Rhodopseudomonas palustris HaA2: one gene and its partner. The protein of the gene in region 2 interacts with the protein of the main gene of each other region in a pairwise test. Links are inferred from orthologs where the notes say so. Each region holds a gene or a part of one and is shown on either strand. Other genes may lie near its edges. The genes, in order: ptsN and RPB_RS23400.

Region 1 (8,861 bases), 4.5 Mb from region 2 along the record:
TCACAGAACAAGGACCAGCCGATCCAGATCGAATCCGACACGCTGGAGGTCCGTGACAAGAAGAAGGAGGCGACCTTCGCCGGCAGCGTCAAGGTGATCCAGGGCGACACCACCATGACGTCGAAGAGCCTCGTGGTGTTCTACGATCAGGATCAGCCCGACGCTGCCGCCAAGCCGCAGGCCAAGCGCAAGACGATGCCGGCGGCCACGCCCGGCCCCGGCGGCGCCTCGGCGATCCGCAGGCTCGAAGCCAAGGGCAATGTCGTCGTCACCCAGAAGGATCAGGTGGTGACCGGCGACAGCGCGGTGTTCGACACCAAGACCAATCTAGTGACGATGCTCGGAAACGTCGTGCTGACCCAGGCCAAAAACGTGGTCCGCGGCGACCGGCTGATCGTCGACATGACCACCGGCGTGTCACGGGTCGAATCCAACAGCGGCCGCGTGCAGGGGTTGTTCCAATCGTCGGGCAGCGGCGCTGGCGGACCGCTCGGCATCGGACCGCCGACGGCGGGCCAGAAGAAATGACCGCGCAATGGCTTCGAACAATGGTGCGGTGCCCGGCAGGGCCTGATCGGTAGCGACATGGTGGATCTTCTCGGCATGTTCCGTCGGCGCGCCCCGAAACAACCTTCGGGCTTCGGGCGCCCGCGTGCGGACATTACCGCGCTGCGCGGCGACGTCGGCGACCTGCTGACCGCGCCGGTGCGCGACGCACCGCCGATCGCGCGGGCGGCCGGACACGATGCGCCGCTCGCTTCCACGCCGGCCCAGCCGCGTCCGCGCCGGCCGGCTGCCGCGGCGGCCCAGAGACGCGAAAGCCATAGCGGCTACCTGGCGGTGCATCGCGTCGAGAAGAGCTTCGGCACCCGCAAGATCGTGCGCGGCGTCAGCATCTATGTCCGCCGCGGCGAAGCGGTCGGCCTGCTCGGACCGAACGGTGCCGGCAAGACCACCGTGTTCTACATGATCACCGGGCTGATCAAGGCCGACCGCGGCGCGATCGAACTCGACGGCCACGACGTCACCAAGCTGCCGATGTATCAGCGCGCCCGCCTCGGCATCGGCTATCTGCCGCAGGAAGCCTCGATCTTCCGCGGGCTGAATGTCGAGCAGAACATTTTGGCGGTGCTCGAGGCGGTCGAGCCGGACAAGCGCAAGCGCGAGGCCGAACTCGACAATCTGCTGCACGAGTTCAATATCGAACGCTTGCGCAAATCGCCGTCGATCGCGCTGTCCGGTGGCGAGCGTCGTCGCGTCGAAATCGCCCGCGCGCTGGCGAGCCGTCCCAACTACATGCTGCTCGACGAGCCGTTCGCCGGCATCGACCCGATCGCCGTCGGCGATATTCAGGATTTGGTCCGACACCTGACCAATCGTGGTATTGGGGTGCTAATTACCGACCACAACGTCCGCGAAACGCTCGGCCTCACCGACCGCGCCTACATCGTCTATGCCGGCGAGATCCTCACCGAGGGCAGCCCCGAAGAAATCGTCAACAATCCCGACGTCCGGCGGCTTTACCTTGGCGAAGAATTCCGCCTGTAAGCGGTTGCAGTTTCGGGACCGACGCGGCATGCTTGCGTTGCCTTGCTCGCCCCGCGCTGGATCGCCGCTGGTGGCCCCCTACTCCGAATTTCCAATTCGTCAAGGCGTGTACATCAGCCGCGGAAAGGCGTAAGCAAGAAACGGACCAACTTGGATCGTTCCTGCCGCCATGGCACTAACTCAACGCCTCGAGTTCCGACAGTCACAGTCGCTGGTGATGACGCCGCAGCTGATGCAGGCGATCAAGCTGCTGCAACTGTCGAATCTGGACCTCGCGACCTTCGTCGAGGACGAACTCGAGAAAAACCCCCTGCTGGACCGGGCCAGTGACAACGCCGAACCGCCGGTCGCCGGCGAGGCAGTGATGGAGCGCGCCGAGGCCAGCGGCGACGATTTCGGCGGGAGCGAGAGCAGCGGAGACGGCTCTGACTTCTCCGACGGCGTCGGCAGCGACTCGTTCGAGCCGGGCGCCGAGGATTGGATGCACCGCGACCTCGGCAGCCGCAGCGAGATCGAGCAGACGCTCGATACCGGCATGGAAAACGTGTTTCCGGAAGAGCCGGCCGAGGCCGCCGCCCGCGCCGCGCAGGACGCGGCTCCAGCCTCCTACACCGAATGGGGCGGCGGCGCCTCCAGCGACGAGGGCTACAATCTCGAGGCCTTCGTCGCCGCCGAAACCTCCCTGGCCGATCGCCTCGCCGAGCAGCTTGCGGTGGCGCTCACCGCGCCGTCGCAGCGCATGATCGGCCAATATCTGATCGACCTCGTGGATGACGCCGGATATCTGCCGCCCGACCTCGGTGACGCCGCGGAGCGTCTCGGCACCACCCAGGCCGAAGTCGAAGCCGTCGTCGCCGTTCTGCAGACCTTCGATCCGCCGGGGATCTGCGCGCGCTCGCTGGCCGAATGCCTGGCGATCCAGTTGCGCGAACTCGACCGGTTCGACCCGGCGATGCAGGCTTTGGTCGAGAATCTGGATCTCCTCGCCAAGCGCGACATCGCCAGCCTCCGCAAGCTCTGCGGCGTCGACGACGAGGATCTCGCCGATATGATCGGCGAAATCCGCCATCTCGACCCGAAGCCGGGTCTGAAATTCGCATCGTCGCGGGTGCAGACCGTGGTGCCGGACGTGTTCGTCCGCCCCGGCCCGGACGGCGGCTGGCTGGTCGAACTCAACAGCGACACGCTGCCGAAGGTGCTGGTCAACCAGTCCTATTACTCCGAACTGTCGAAGACGATCCGCAAGGACGGCGACAAGTCGTACTTCTCCGACTGCCTGCAGAACGCCACCTGGCTGGTGCGCGCGCTCGACCAGCGTGCCCGCACCATCCTGAAAGTGGCGACCGAGATCGTGCGCCAGCAGGACGGCTTCTTCACCCACGGCGTCGCGCATCTGCGGCCGCTGAATCTGAAGGCGGTGGCCGACGCGATCCAGATGCACGAATCCACGGTATCGCGCGTGACCGCCAACAAATACATGGCGACCAATCGGGGCACGTTCGAACTCAAGTATTTCTTTACCGCTTCGATCGCTTCCGCCGACGGCGGCGAGGCGCATTCGGCCGAAGCCGTGCGCCATCACATCCGGCAGTTGATCGACGGCGAAGAGCCGACCGCCATCCTGTCGGACGACACCATCGTCGAACGGCTGCGCGAAGCCGGCATCGAGATTGCGCGCCGCACCGTCGCGAAGTATCGCGAGGCGATGCGGATCCCGTCGTCGGTGCAGCGGCGGCGCGACAAGCAGAGCATGCTCGGCACGGCCCTGGCGGCGCCCGCCGATCGGTCCCGCGACACCGCTCCGGCTTGATTACGCCGCTGCTCGGACTACTGTCATTACCCCCAAGGACGAAACGAGGCATCCCATGACTTTTCGGGTCTCCGGCAAAAGCATCAGCGTCGGCGAAGCCCTGCGCGGCCGCGTCAGCGAGCGCACCGAAGAAGTGCTGCGCAAGTATTTCGACGGCAATTATTCGGGCCACATCACGCTGAGCAAGGACGGCTTCGGCTTCCGCACCGACTGCTCGCTGCATCTCGATTCCGGCATCACGCTGGAAGCCGAATCGAACGCCGCCGATGCCTATGCGAGCGCCGATCAGGCGCTGCTGCAGATCGAGAAGCGACTGCGTCGCTACAAGAGCCGGCTGAAGGATCGATCCGCGCGCAAGGCGCATGCGGAGGCCAGCGCGCTGGCCGAACTGACCGCGCCGGTGGACATGCCGAGCTACATCATCGAAGCGCCCGGCGACGAGGAACATCACGAGGACGCCTACAACCCGGTGATCATCGCCGAGGCCACCACCGCGATGAAGCGGTTCTCGGTGAGCGAAGCCGTGGTCGAACTCGACCTCACCGGCGCCCCGGTGCTGGTGTTCCTTCATGGCAGTTCGGGACGGGTCAACATCATCTACCGGCGCGCCGACGGCAACATCGGCTGGATCGATCCGCCGGCGCTGAACGGCGCCGCGGCCTGACGGAGCGGCGGCGGAGCCGGCCGGAGGTTGCGGCGAGATCGGGCATTGACGCCCGCCGACGCCTCTGCCTATGGTCCGCCGCCTTCCGACGCCGGTCCGGAACGGCCGGAGTTTGCGACCGCTGGCAGGGATGGTAGATTAGCTAGGTTGATGATTTCAGGGATGTTTTCCCCAAGCTACGGAACAGCTCGGCGGACCTCTGGAATTCGAGCTTGACGCCGCCTCCCCCTGTCCTATTTCACACTGACCGCACATCACATCCTCGGAACGCCGCATGACGATTACCGATCTGGTCGCGCCCGAGGCCGTTATCCCGGCGTTGAAAGTCATCAGCAAGAAGCAGGCGCTGCAGGAACTCTCTGCGCGCGCCGCGGAACTCACCGGCCAGAACGAACGCTCGGTGTTCGAGGTCCTGCTGCAGCGCGAGAAGCTCGGCACCACCGCGGTCGGATACGGTGTGGCGATTCCGCACGGCAAGCTGCCGAAGCTCGAGCGGCTGTACGGCCTGTTCGCGCGCCTGGAACGCCCGATCGATTTCGAAGCGATGGACGGCCAGCCGGTCGATCTGATCTTTCTGCTGTTGGCCCCCGAAGGGGCCGGCGCCGACCATCTCAAGGCGCTGGCGCGGATCGCCCGCCTGCTCCGCGACCAGGATGTCGCCAAGAAGTTGCGCGCCTCCCGCGACGCGCAGGCGATCTACTCGGTGCTGGCGCTGCCGCCCGCTACGGCCGCATAGTTCGCGGCCGCACCGCGGCTGCTCGGGATTCCATTCAGCATTGCGGAAGATCGGCGCCGGCTCGAGCGCACGCGGGGCAGTATCGATGCGGGCCGCCTACGCGGGACCCGTCGCCGGGCGCCCGCGTCGCGCAATGCGAACGTCAGCGTTCAGTGAACGCTGACGGCCTGCAGCTCCTGGCTCCAGGCATTGGCAACCGCCGATTCGCGGCTGTCGGTCAGCATGATCGGCGTGCCGTCGGCCGAATGCAGCGCAAACAGCTTGATGCCCGGCGCGATATGCGGCGCCTGCGGGAACAGCCCGGGGACATCCTCCGAACGAATCTGCTTCACATAGGCGATATGACCTTCGCCCAGATGCGCCAGCGCTTCCGGCGTGACGCTGGCATTGTCGTGATTTGTGCCCATTCCAGTCATGGTCTCGACTCCTCTGTCAGACTAAGCGGTCGAGTCCGCTACTCGTTCCATTATTCATGTTCCGTGATGGCGATTGTCTTAATGACCCGCTCCGGCTCCGGCCGGACCAGATCGACGGACAACAACCCGTTCTTCAAATCCGCGCCCAGCACCTGCATCCCTTCCGCCAGCACGAAGGTGCGCTGGAAGTGTCGCGCGGCGATGCCGCGATGGATGTATTGCCGGGTCTTGTCATCCTGCTGCCGGCCCCGGATGACGAGTTGATTTTCCTCAATCGTGACATCGAGTTGATCACGGGTAAAACCCGCCACCGCGAGCGTGATCCGGAGTCGTTCCGGATCGCCATTGCCGCGCTCGCAGCGCTCGATGTTGTAGGGAGGATACCCGTCGGCACCTTTCACGACGCGGTCGAGCGCACGCTCGATCTCGTCGAATCCCAGCAGAAAGGGACTTGATAACGTGGGAACACGAGACATCACAAAGTCCTCTCGAAGCGACTTTGAGGGGGTCCTTACGGCACCCCTGACCGTGCGGCACCTCGCCGTCCGGTCACAGCCAATATGGGCAATCCGGCACGCGCGTTCAAGAAGGCCGAAACAACGAATTTCGCCAGTGGGTTAGGCGAAGGGCTCAGAGCTCGATCCGGCGCCTTCCGTCGGCACTGAACAAATGCAGGTGTTGCGGCAAAGCCGTGGCAAACATGTGATCGCCGATCGCCGGCGCATCCTGGCCCGGGACCCGGACGATGATGTCGTCCGGTGGCAGTTCTCCCGGCTTGGAACTGACCGCGGTCGGGTCGCCAGCGCGCGACCGGGTCCCGTAGATGAAAGTTTCCGGCCCGACCCGCTCGATCGCCTCGACGGTGAGGTCGAGCGACAGCCCGTCCGTCGCTGCGGGCTCCCGTGAGATTACCAGGTCCTCGGGGCGGACGCCGAGAATGCCGGCCCCGGTCGCGGCGTTGCCGAACCGGGCGCGGACGCCCTCGGCGTCGAGCAGCATCAGGTTCATCGGTGGCGCGCCGATGAAGGAGGCGACGAAGGTCGTCGCCGGACGGGCGTAGACCTCCAGCGGCGAGCCGATCTGCTCGACGACGCCGGCGTTCATCACCACCAGAATATCCGCCAGCGTCATCGCCTCGAGCTGGTCGTGAGTGACGTAGATCGCGGTGGTGCCGAGCCGGCGCTGCAGCTTGCGGATCTCGACCCGCATCGCCACCCGCAGCTTGGCGTCGAGGTTGGACAACGGCTCGTCGAACAGGAACACTTTGGGCTGGCGCACGATGGCGCGGCCCATCGCGACACGCTGGCGCTGGCCGCCGGAGAGTTGCCGCGGCTTGCGGTCGAGCATGGTGCCGATCTCGAGAATCCGCGCCGCCTCCTGCACCCGCGCGTCGATCTCGGGCTTGGGCATGCCGCGATTGCGCAGGCCGTAGGCCATGTTGTTGTAGACGCTCATATGCGGATACAGCGCGTAGTTCTGGAACACCATCGCGATATCGCGATCGGCCGGCTCGATCTGGTTGACGATTCGGCCGCCGATGTCGATCTCGCCGGCCGTGATCGTCTCCAGCCCCGCCACCATCCGCAGCAGCGTGGACTTGCCGCATCCGGAGGGCCCGACCAGCACGCAGAACTGGCCGTCGCCGACCTCGAAATCGACGCCCTTGATGGCTTCGAAGCCGCCCGGATATGTCTTGCGGACGTTGCGGAGAACGACGTTGGCCACGATGCTACTTCTCCGTCTCGACCAGTCCGCGCACGAACAGTTTCTGCATCAGCACCACCACCGCGACCGGCGGCAGCATCGCCAGCACCGCGGTCGCCATCACCACCGGCCATTCGGTCAGCGCGTCCGACGTCACGATCATCTTGCGGATGCCGATCTGAATCGTCTGCATATCGTCGCGCGTGGTGATCAGCAGCGGCCACAGATACTGGTTCCAGCCGAGGATGAACAGGATCACGAACAGCGCCGCCATATTGGTGCGCGACAGCGGCAGTAGCGTATCCCAGAAGAACCGGAACGGCCCCGCGCCGTCGATCCGCGATGCCTCCAGCAATTCGTCCGGCACCGTCATGAAGAACTGCCGGAACAGCAGCGTCGCGGTCGCCGAGGCGATCAGCGGCAGCGTCAGCCCGGCATAGCTGTCGAGCAGATTGAGGTCGGCAACGATCTTGTAGGTCGGATAGATCCGGACCTCGACCGGCAGCATCAGGGTGATGAAGATCAGCCAGAAGATCGTCATCCGGAACGGAAACCGGAAATACACGATCGCATAGGCCGAGATCAGCGAGATCGCGATCTTGCCGACCGCAATCAGCATCGCCATCACGAAGGAATTGAACAGCATGGTGCCGACCGGCTCGCGGGTGGTACCCGAACTGCCGACGAACAACGTCCTGTAGTAGGTCTCGAGGAAATGCCCGCCCGGCAGCAGCGACATCTGGCCGTTGGCGATGGTGGCATTGTCCTGGGTCGAGGCGATGAAGGCGATGTAGACCGGAAACGCGACGATCAGCACGCCGACCCACAGGATCAGATGCGGCAGCAGGTTTCCGAATCTGCGGTGCTCGACCATCAGTAGTTCACCTTGCGTTCGACGAAGCGGAACTGGAACGCGGTGAGCGCGATGACGATGCCCATCAGGATCACCGACTGCGCCGCCGAGCTGCCGAGATTGCCGCCGAGCAGGCCGTCGCTGTAGACCTTGTAGACCAGCGTCTCGGTGGCCTTGGCCGGGCCGCCGCGGGTCATGGTGTCGATGATGCCGAAGGTTTCGAAGAAGGCGTAGACGATGTTGACGACGATCAGGAAGAAGATCGTCGGCGACAGCAGCGGGAACACGATGGTCCAGAACCGCCGCATCGGCCGCGCGCCGTCGATCGCCGCCGCCTCGATGACGCTTCCCGGGATCGCCTGCAGCCCGGCGAGGAAGAACAGGAAATTGTAGGAGATCTGCTTCCACGCCGCGGCGAGGATGATCAGCGTCGCGGCCTGGTTGCCGTCGAGCAGCGGGTTCCAGTCGACGCCGATCGCGCGCAGGCCGTGGGCGATCACGCCGAGCGAGGGGTTGAGCATGAAGATCCACAGCACGCCGACCACCGGCGGCGCCACCGCGTAGGGCCAGATCAGCAGGGTGCGATAGAACATCGAGCCGCGCAGCGGCCGGTCGGCCATCACCGCCAGCAGCAGCGCCAGCGACAGCGACGACACCGCGATCAGGACCGAAAACACGAAGGTGCGCAGGATGGCGCTGAAGTAGTCCGGGTCGGCCAGCAGCTCCTGGTAATTCTCGAACCAGACGAAAGTGGTCGACAGCCCGAACGCATCCTGCAGCAGGAACGACTGCGCCACTGCCTGCAGCGCCGGCCAATAGAAGAACACCAGCACCACCGCGAGCTGCGGCAGCACCAGCCAATAGGGCAGGAATTTGGATTGAAAGACGGCGTTCTTCAGCATCGTGCGGACTGCTTGAGCATGATCAGCTCCCCTCCCCCCGCTCTTGCGGCGGGGAGGGGTCGGGGGTGGGGGGCGCCGCGCGCACGGCGTCTACGATGATCTGCATGACGCCGTCGATGTTGTTCAGAACATCGTTATTCCAGAACCTGAGCACGCGATAGCCCGCGGCCTCGAGATAGCCCGTTCGAACGACGTCGGAGTTCGATCCGGCGTGCTGGCCTCCGTCGA
Region 2 (9,189 bases):
GAGGCGGGCGTGGCGGTGCGGCGTAGCCTGGCATGCGTCCGGTGTGCGCCGACCCGCTGGCCGGTCCGGGCCGGGTTCACGCCGGAACGATTTCCTTGCCGATCGGCCAGAGCGCGATTCCGGCGAGCTTCACGTGCGCCCAGGCGAACGGGATGCCGATGATGGTCACCGCGAGCAGGATCGCGGTGATCAGGTGCCCGAGCGCCAGCCACCAGCCGGCGAAAACCAACCAGATGATATTGCCGAGCAGACCCAGCGGGCCGGTGCCGACATCCTCGCGCCCTGTCACGGTTTCGCGCGGCACCGCCATCTGGCCGAACGGAAACAGCGTATAGGCGGCGATGCTGAAGGACGCCCGCGCCCATGGCAGCCCGATGATCGTGATTGCCATAATGATCGCGGCGATCGCCCAGCCTGCCGCCATCCAGAAGCCGCCGAGTGCGATCCAGAGAATGTTGAGAAGCAGAGAGACCGGCGACATCTGGCGGTTCTTTCGGGGCGGGCGGTGGATGTTGCGCGCGAGTGTCGCCTATTCGCAGGGACATCGTCCAGTCCATCTGCGGGCATCGATACAGCGAAGCCGCCCCGTTTGCGTTGGCCCTGCACCTTCTGCGCCTTCTCACCGTGCCGCGACAGCATGATCGAACGCGTTCACGGGCCGTCATGCGCGCGCCGCAAATGCTCCGACCTGCGCGGCATCGCGAAACGCAAATTCGCCATCGTGGCGGCGAATTGCGGTCAAAGCCGTCGGCCAGTCTGCGCTCACGAAGACAAAGGAACGTTCGCTTGCCCTATACTGTCACGGCGACCCGACAAGATGAAAAAATGCAGAGTGTGCGTAACAGTTCGCTGATCGCGCTCGCCAAGGCCCGGGTTTGGGAGAGCGAAGGCTGGCGCGTGATGATCGCGACGCCGGACGGCCGCCAACACGACATCGCGCAGCTCGACGAACTCACCGCATTCAAACCGGAGAAATTGACGGCGCTGTCCACGATCCTTCCCGCGGATGAGGCCGTGTCCCCCAAGGCCGACACGGTCGACCTTGCTGCGGCCGACAGCCCTGGGTTCCACATTGCGGAGATGCACGGGCCGTGGCCCGACGGGGTCCACGGCCCGTGGCGTCCCCATAGTCAGGACACGGCGACTGTACAGACGGAGGAACTGCTGTCTTCGTAACTGAGGACGTGGTCGCAGTTCCTGCAGCGAAACACCAAAACCCGCCGTCGATGTTGCAGACTCGGCAGACATCCGATCTGCGACATTGCTTCTGAGCAGTTGGGGCACACGGGAACGCCGTCGCGGTTCATGTCGGACAATCTCGGTAGTTGAAAGCCGCAGCCGAACCCTCGGCCGACCGAGTAGTTGAGTAGAACGCCGCGTAACAGCTGCGATCTCGTGGCCGCAATCATGCCATATCGAATCCGTCCATTTCATGTCGGTGCGGCCGCCCTGGTAGTCTCAACAGGCCGCCGCCCGCGTTGTGAATGAGCGAGCCTTATGCAGCCGCGCCTATGCCTCGGCGACCGCGTCACCCCAGGGTTGCGCGACTTCGACCGCGCCACTGTTCTCGGCACCTTCGCGCAGGACGACACTCGGGCAGGCGAATTTCATCGGGAAGGTCTGCCCCCGCGCTTCCTCGTAGTCGAAGCGCTGCGCCAGCGCGTCGCGTGTCGCCTGCGGCAGCCTCACGTCGCCGATCACGACCGCGCCTTCGCTGGCGTCGATCCGCGGCTGATGGATCGCCGCATCGAGATCCATGCCGTAGTCGATCACGAACGATAGCATCTGCGTCACCGCCGGCAGAATGCGCCGGCCGCCCGACGCGCCGAGCGCGAGCCTGCGGCCGTCGGCGGCCTGCGCCAGCACCGGCGTGTAGTTGGTGAGGCAGCGCTTGCCGGGCGCCAGCGAATTCGGGCGGCCCGGCTCGGGATCGAACCACATGATGCCGTTGTTCATCATGATGCCGCTGCTCGGCAGTTCGAATTTCGAGCCGAAGGTCGACAGCAGCGTCTGCGTCACCGCCGCCATGTTGCCGTGGCGATCGACCACCGAGAAATGCGTGGTGCAGGCCGGCGCCAGATGTTCGGCGCCGAGCGCGCGGCGGCCGTCGGCGTCGCCCATGTCGCGCAGCCGCTCGGCATAGGCCGATTGCAGCGCCAGCGCGTAGGTGGCATAGGCCTCCGCATCCGGGGCGCCGCCGTTGGCGTGCAGATTCTGCTGCAGCAGGCGCAGCGTATGCGCCAGCGTCGGACCGGCGGTGAGTTCGGGCGTGGCATACACCGTGCCGCCGCGATACGGGATCTGCAGCGGCTCGCGCAGATGCGCACGGAACGCGGCGAGGTCGTCGACGGTCAACGAGCCGCCATTGGCTTTGATGTCGGCGGCGATGCTGCGCGCCAGCTCGCCCTCGTAGAAATCGCGCGGACCTTGTGCCGCGAGTTGTGCCATCGCCGCCTGCAGCCGCTGCTGCGGCATCTGGACCTTCGCCTTGATGCCCCATGGCGCATGCGGCGGCAGGCCGTCGATCAGATAGGAGGCCGCGCTCGACTCGTAACGGCGCAGATCCGCGGCGACGCTGCCGATCATCAGCGTCGTCCACCAGTCGATCGCGAGGCCTTCGCCGGCGAGCGCGATGCTCGGCGCAATCAGTTCCTTCCACGGCAATTTCGCGTGGCGGCGATGCGCTTCCTCCATGCCGGCGACGACGCCGGGCACCGCGACCGAGCCCGGTCCGTGCAGGTTGCGATCATCCTTCACCCGCGGCCACGGAAACAGATCGGACGCGGCGCCCGCGCCGGTCAGCGGATAGTCCTCGGTGCGCAGGCTGAGAGGCGCGCACATGCCGTAGTCGATCACTTCGTATGTGTCCTCGGCGGCGCGATACAGCACCATGGCGCCGCCGCCGCCGATCCCGCTCATCCACGGCTCCAGCACACCCAGCGCAAACGTGGTCGCGATCACCGCATCGACGCAGTCGCCGCCCGCCGCCAGCACCTCGGCGCCGACCTCCGCCGCCTTGCGCGACTGGGCGGCGACGATGCCGCCCTTGGACACGACGGCGGGCTTGCGGAATTGCTGCAGGTTGCTGAACTGGTCGGCCATGGCGGGCTGTTGCTTTCGTTGATGTCTTCGAGGATGGCGAGGCCGCGCGCGCGGCGGTCCGGCATCAAACACAGCAACCAGCGCGCCGGCAATCCTCACGCGCGGAACCCTGCCTTGCGCGGAGACTCAGCCTGCGTCGCCGATCCGATAGCCGATGCCGGGCTCGGTCAGGATGATCCGCGGCTCGTCGGCATGCGCTTCGATCTTCTGGCGCAACTGGCCGATATAGACCCGCAGATATTGCGTGTCCGAGGTGTGCGCCGGTCCCCACACCGCTGCGAGAATCTGCCGGTGGGTGACGACGCGGCCGGCGTGCCGCACCAGGAAGGCCAGCAGTTCGAATTCCTTCGGCGTCAGCTTGATCTCGTCGCCGTCGCGGGTGACGCGGTGGCGAACTGCGTCGATCTCGATGCCGCCGACCGACAGCGCGGCGGGCTCGGCGTTGCGCTGCATCCGGTGGCGTAACGCTGCGCGCATCCGCGCCATCAGTTCGCCGGAGTTGAACGGCTTGTTGACGTAGTCGTCGGCGCCGAGGTCGAGCGACTCGATCTTCTCGGCTTCGCGCTCGCGCGCGGACAGGACCAGGATCGGCAGATCCGACCAGGCGCGGACCTGCCGGATGACGTCCTTGCCGTCGCCGTCGGCGAGGCCGAGATCGAGCAGCACAATGTCGGGCGCATCCGCGGCGACCCGCTTGATCGCCTCGGTGACGGTCGCGGCGTGCGAGACGTCGTAGCCGTTGGCTTCCAGCGCCGGCTTGAGAAAGCGCAGGATCGCCGGTTCGTCGTCGACCACCAGCACGCGCGATTTCACGCTCATGGCTGCGGCGTCTCCTGTGTCCTGTCGCGCATGAAGGTGAGCACGAAGCGCGTGCCGTGCCCGTTCGCGACGGGGCTGAGCGCGGACACCGCGCCGCCATGCGCTTCCATGATTCCCTTGGCGATGGCCAGTCCCAATCCGACGCCCTGGCCGCGACTCGAGGACGGCGCGGTGCCGCTGGCGCTGCGCACGAAGCGATCGAAGATGCGCGGCAGATCGGCCACGGCAACGCCCGGGCCGTCGTCGGTGACGCGCAGCTTCACCGATGACGCGTCGTTCTCGGCGTCGATCAGGATGTGCGACGTTGGCGGCGTGTGCGCAACGGCATTGGCGACGATGTTGCCGAGCGCCTGTTCGACCAGCGCCGCGTCGGCCCGCACCAGCGGACTATCGGCCGGGCAGTCGAGGTCTATGTGTTGCGCCGCGCCGCGCCGCCGTGCCGCTTCGATCACGCGTGCGGCGATCTCGCGCAGATCGACCCAGTCGCGGCGCAGTTCGAGCGCGCCGGATTCGATCCGGGTGATCGACAACAGGTTGCGCACCATCTCGTCGAGGCCTTCGGCCTCCTCGCGGATATTGGCGAGCAGGTCGCGGGTCGCGGCGTCGTCGAGCTTGTCGCCAAAGGTGGACAGACTGGTGGCCGAGCCGAGGATCGAGGACAGCGGTGTGCGGAAGTCGTGCGAAATCGAAGCCAGCAAGGTGTTGCGGACGCGCTCGGTCTCGGTCGCCGTCCGCGCCCTCACCATGTCGCGCGTCAATGCGGCGCGCTCCAGCGCGGCCGCGGTCTGTTCGGTGAGTGTATCGAGCAGTGCCTGGGCCTCGGAGTCGAGCGCAGCGCTGTCCTTCTTCTGCATCACGCCGATCACGCCGTAGGTGGTGGCGCCGGTGCGCACCGGCAGGAAACGCCACGGCACGATCGGCAGCGTGCCGGTGTCGAAGCCGGCGGGTTCATTGTGGGTGAAGGCCCAACGTGCCGCCATCATCGCCGCCTCGTCGAGTGCGTCCTCCGGCGGCCAGGCTGCGGCCAGCACCAGATCGTCCTCGCGCGGCAGCATCACCATCACCGGGCGGCCCAGGCTGGCGTGGATTTCGCTCGCCGCGCCTTCGGCGATATCATCGCTGGTGGCGAGCCCCGACAACCGGCGGGTGAACTCGTAGAGTCTCCGCATCGCCCGAACCCGGCCTGCGGAGATCCGCGCTTGATCACGCAGCCGGCCGGCAAGCGTCGCGGCGACGATCGCGACCACCAGATACATCAGCAGCGCCAGCAGTTCGTAGGGCTCCGCGACGGTGAAGGTGTAGAGCGGGGCGATGAAGAAGAAATTGTAAGTGAAGAACGACAGCACCGAGGCGAAGATCGCCGGGCCGACACCGGACTTCACCGCGCTGAACAGCACCGCCATCAGGAACACCACCGACAGGCTCGCCGTCGGGATCGCCTGTGCGAACGCCTTGCCGACCGCCACCGCGCCGGCGACCGCGACGGTCGCATAGACAAAATGCGCCGGCTTGGACGCATTCAGCCGTGCCGCGAGCGAGCGGCTGTCGCGTTCGGCGGGTTCCCCCTGCACCGGCACCAGATGGATGGCGATGTCGGTCGAGCGCTGCATCAATTGCTGCGGCAGCGAGCCCGCGAGCCATTGCCGCAGCGCGCCGCCGCGGGCGCGGCCGATCACCATCTGGGTGACGTTTTCGAAACGGGCGAAGCGCAGCAGCTCGTCGGGAATGTCGTTGCCGGTCAGCGTATGGGTCTCGGCGCCGAGACTCTCGGCGAGCTTCAGCGCCTCGTCGATCTGCCGGCGCGCCGCGGAGTCGGGATTGACGCCGGAGCGTTCGACCGTCACCGCGATCCACGGCGCGTCCATCAGGTCGGCGAGCCGCTTGGCGGTGCGCACCACGCCGGGCGAGCCGGTGTCCGGACCGACGCAGGCGAGGATGCGCTCGCCGGCGGCCCACGGCCCTTCGATCGCGTGCGCCTGCATCCGCTCGACCAAAGCGGCGTCGACCCGCTCGGCGGCGCGGCGCATCGCCAGTTCGCGCAGCGCGGTGAGATTCTGCGGCTTGAAGAAGCTCTCGACCGCGCGCGCCGCGGTGTCCTGGACGTAGACCTTGCCCTGGGCGAGGCGTTTCAGCAGTTCGTCCGGCGGCAGGTCGACCAGCACGATCTCGTCGGCACGGTCGAACGCCTTGTCGGGCACCGTCTCGCGCACGCGGATCTTGCTGATCTTCAGCACGACGTCGTTGAGGCTTTCGAGATGCTGGATGTTCAGCGTGGTCCAGACGTCGATGCCGGCGGCGAGCAGTTCGTCGATGTCCTGCCAGCGCTTCGGATGGCGGCTGCCCGGCACGTTGGTGTGGGCGTATTCGTCGACCAGCAGCAACGAAGGCTTGCGCGCCAGCGCGCCGTCGAGGTCGAATTCGCGCATCACCCGGTTGCGATAAACGATCGGGTGCCGCGACAGCACTTCGATGCCCTGCAGCAAGTGTTCGGTCTCGAGCCTGCCATGGGTCTCGATCAATCCCGCCACCACGTCACGGCCGCCATCCCGCTCGCTGCGCGCAGCAGACAGCATCGCATAGGTCTTGCCGACGCCGGGCGCGGCGCCGACAAAGATCTTGAGCCGGCCGCGCCCTTCCTTGCCGGCGAGGGCCAGCAGGGCGTCGGGTGAAGCGCGTGCGGTGGCGGTCGAGGTCGACATCAGGAGCCCGGCTGGTTCTGTGCCTGCATCTTATCGAGGGCCAGGTTTAATTTCAGTACGTTGACGCGCGGCTCGCCGAGGACGCCGAGATCGCGGCCGGTGGCCTGGCTTTCCACCAGGGCGCGCACCCTGGCTTCGGGCAGATTGCGGGCTTTGGCGACGCGCGGCACCTGGAACAGCGCCGCCTCCGGCGAGACGTCGGGATCGAGGCCGCTGCCGGAGGTGGTCACGAGATCGACCGGGACCGCCGCGCCGGGATTTTCCTGCTTGAGCGCCGCCATGTCGCTCGCAAGCCGGTCGGCGAGCGCCTTGCTGGTCGGGCCGAGATTGGAGCCCATCGAGTTGGCGGCATTGTAGGGGGCAGGTACCGACTTGGCCGGATCCTGCGGATCCGGCGCGGTGGTCGCAGACGGCCGGCCGTGGAAGTACTTGGGCTCGGTGAACGATTGGCCGATCAGCGCGGAGCCGATCACCTGGTTGTTCTGCGTGATCAGGCTGCCATTGGCCTGGGTCGGGAAGGCGACCTGCGCGATGCCGGTCATCGCCAGCGGATAGATCAGGCCGGTGAGGCAGGCGAGCGCTGCGAACGACACGATCGCGGGACGGATTTCTTTCAACATGGCGTCACCTTTTCGGGTTCAGGCGAGATGCAGGGCGGTCACCGCGAGATCGATGACCTTGATTCCGATGAACGGCAGCACCAGGCCGCCGAGGCCGTAGATCAGCAGATTGCGCCGCAGCAGCGCCGCCGCGCCGACGGGGCGATAGGTCACGCCCTTCAGGGCCAGGGGGATCAGCGCGATGATGATCAGCGCGTTGAACACGATCGCCGACAGGATCGCGCTCTGCGGCGTCGACAGCCCCATCACGTTGAGCGCGCCGAGTTGCGGGTAGAACGCCACGAACATCGCCGGGATGATGGCGAAATATTTGGCGACGTCGTTGGCGATCGAAAAGGTGGTCAGCGCACCGCGCGTCATCAGAAGCTGTTTTCCGATCTCCACCACCTCGATCAGCTTGGTCGGGTCGGAGTCGAGGTCCACCATGTTGCCGGCCTCGCGCGCCGCCTGGGTGCCGCTCTGCATCGCCACGCCGACGTCGGCTTGCGCCAGTGCGGGGGCGTCGTTGGTGCCGTCGCCGCACATCGCGATCAGCCGGCCGTTGGCCTGCTCGCTGCGGATGTAGCGCAGCTTGTCCTCGGGGGTGGCCTGCGCGATGAAGTCGTCGACGCCGGCTTCCGAGGCGATCGAGGCCGCGGTGACCGGATTGTCGCCGGTGATCATCACCGTCTTGATCCCCATCCGGCGCAGCGCCGCGAAGCGCTCCTTGACGTCCGGCTTGACCACGTCCTTGAGGTGGATGACGCCGAGCAGCCGACCGCCTTCCGCCAGTCCAAGCGGTGTTCCGCCGGCGCGGGCGATGCGGTCGACCGCCGCGCGGAACGCCGGCGGCTCGGCGATATCGGCGCCGGATTCGTCGCGGACGAATTTCAGGATCGAATCGACCGCACCCTTGCGCAGGTTGCGCCCGTCGAGATCGACGCCGGACAGCCGCGTCATCGCCGAGAACGCGATGAAACTCGCGGCGCCGGGCACCGCAACGTTGGCGAGGCCGTGCTTCTCTTGCGCCAGCGTCACGATCGAGCGGCCTTCCGCGGTCTCATCGGCCTGGCTCGCCAGCAGCGCGGCCTCCGCCGCCTCGGTGTCGCTGACGCCCGGCACCGGGATGATTTCCGAGGCCAGGCGATTGCCGAAGGTGATGGTGCCGGTCTTGTCGAGCAGCAGCGTATCGATGTCGCCGGCGGCCTCCACCGCGCGACCGGACATCGCCAGCACATTGAAGCGCACCAGCCGGTCCATGCCGGCGATGCCGATCGCCGACAGCAGCGCGCCGATCGTGGTCGGGATCAGCGTCACGAACAGCGCCACCAGCACGATCACCGAGATCGAGCCGCCGGCGTAGGTCGCGAAACTCGGAATGGTCACGGTGGCGAACACGAAGATGATGGTGAGGCCGACCAGCAGGATGTTGAGGGCGATCTCGTTCGGCGTCTTCTGGCGCTCGGCGCCTTCGACCAGTCCGATCATGCGGTCGAGAAACGACGAACCGGCCGCCGCGGTGATCTTCACGACGATGCGGTCCGAGATCACATTGGTGCCGCCGGTGACCGCAGAGCGGTCGCCGCCGGATTCGCGGATCACCGGGGCGGATTCGCCGGTCACTGCGGCCTCGTTGACCGAGGCGATGCCTTCGATGATGTCGCCGTCGCCCGGGATGGTGTCGCCTGCCTCGCACAGCACCAGGTCGCCGACCTTGAGATGTTCGGCGGCGACGCCCTCGTAGAGCTCGTGATTGTCCGGCATCAGCAGCCGCTTGGCGACCGTGGAGGCCCGGGTCTGGCGCAGGGTGTCGGCCTGCGCCTTGCCGCGGCCTTCGGCGACGGCTTCGGCGAAATTGGCGAACAAGATCGTGAACCACAGCCAGATGGTGATCTGAAGGTCGAAGCCGAGACTGCCGTTGCCGGCAACGATGTTGCGGATCGTCAGGATCGTCGTGAGCACTGTGACGA

The links.
Region 1: the proteins of RPB_RS23400 (region 2) and ptsN interact in binary tests that used the Escherichia coli proteins (3 or more experiments, as listed by UniProt). The link is inferred for Rhodopseudomonas palustris HaA2 from one-to-one orthologs.

Annotation. Positions count from the first base shown.
Region 1 is NC_007778.1:733,529-742,389, reverse strand. Bases 3,053-6,027 are described here. They hold ptsN (PTS IIA-like nitrogen regulatory protein PtsN), read left to right. Parts: upstream 3,053-4,296; coding sequence 4,297-4,758; downstream 4,759-6,027. Other genes in these bases: RPB_RS03310 (sn-glycerol-3-phosphate import ATP-binding protein UgpC), read right to left, coding at 5,805-6,027; RPB_RS03315 (Hsp20 family protein), read right to left, coding at 5,225-5,650; RPB_RS03320 (DUF1150 family protein), read right to left, coding at 4,908-5,174; hpf (ribosome hibernation-promoting factor, HPF/YfiA family), read left to right, coding at 3,414-4,022; rpoN (RNA polymerase factor sigma-54), read left to right, coding at 3,053-3,358. Also shown: RPB_RS03345 (LptA/OstA family protein), read left to right, coding at 1-528; lptB (LPS export ABC transporter ATP-binding protein), read left to right, coding at 586-1,548; more of rpoN, read left to right, coding at 1,718-3,052; more of RPB_RS03310, read right to left, coding at 6,028-6,899; sn-glycerol-3-phosphate ABC transporter permease UgpE, read right to left, coding at 6,904-7,752; sn-glycerol-3-phosphate ABC transporter permease UgpA, read right to left, coding at 7,752-8,633; RPB_RS03295 (endonuclease domain-containing protein), read right to left, coding at 8,656-8,861. UniProt on the Escherichia coli protein: Seems to have a role in regulating nitrogen assimilation.
Region 2 is NC_007778.1:5,252,908-5,262,096, reverse strand. What follows is about bases 3,718-7,020. They hold RPB_RS23400 (sensor histidine kinase), read right to left. Parts: upstream 6,621-7,020; coding sequence 3,918-6,620; downstream 3,718-3,917. Other genes in these bases: RPB_RS23395 (K(+)-transporting ATPase subunit C), read right to left, coding at 6,620-7,020; RPB_RS23405 (response regulator), read right to left, coding at 3,718-3,921. In the rest of the region: RPB_RS23420 (YccF domain-containing protein), read right to left, coding at 77-481; RPB_RS24425 (hypothetical protein), read left to right, coding at 787-1,176; RPB_RS23410 (gamma-glutamyltransferase family protein), read right to left, coding at 1,510-3,102; more of RPB_RS23405, read right to left, coding at 3,229-3,717; more of RPB_RS23395, read right to left, coding at 7,021-7,240; potassium-transporting ATPase subunit KdpB, read right to left, coding at 7,259-9,189. UniProt on the Escherichia coli protein: Member of the two-component regulatory system KdpD/KdpE involved in the regulation of the kdp operon. KdpD may function as a membrane-associated protein kinase that phosphorylates KdpE in response to environmental signals.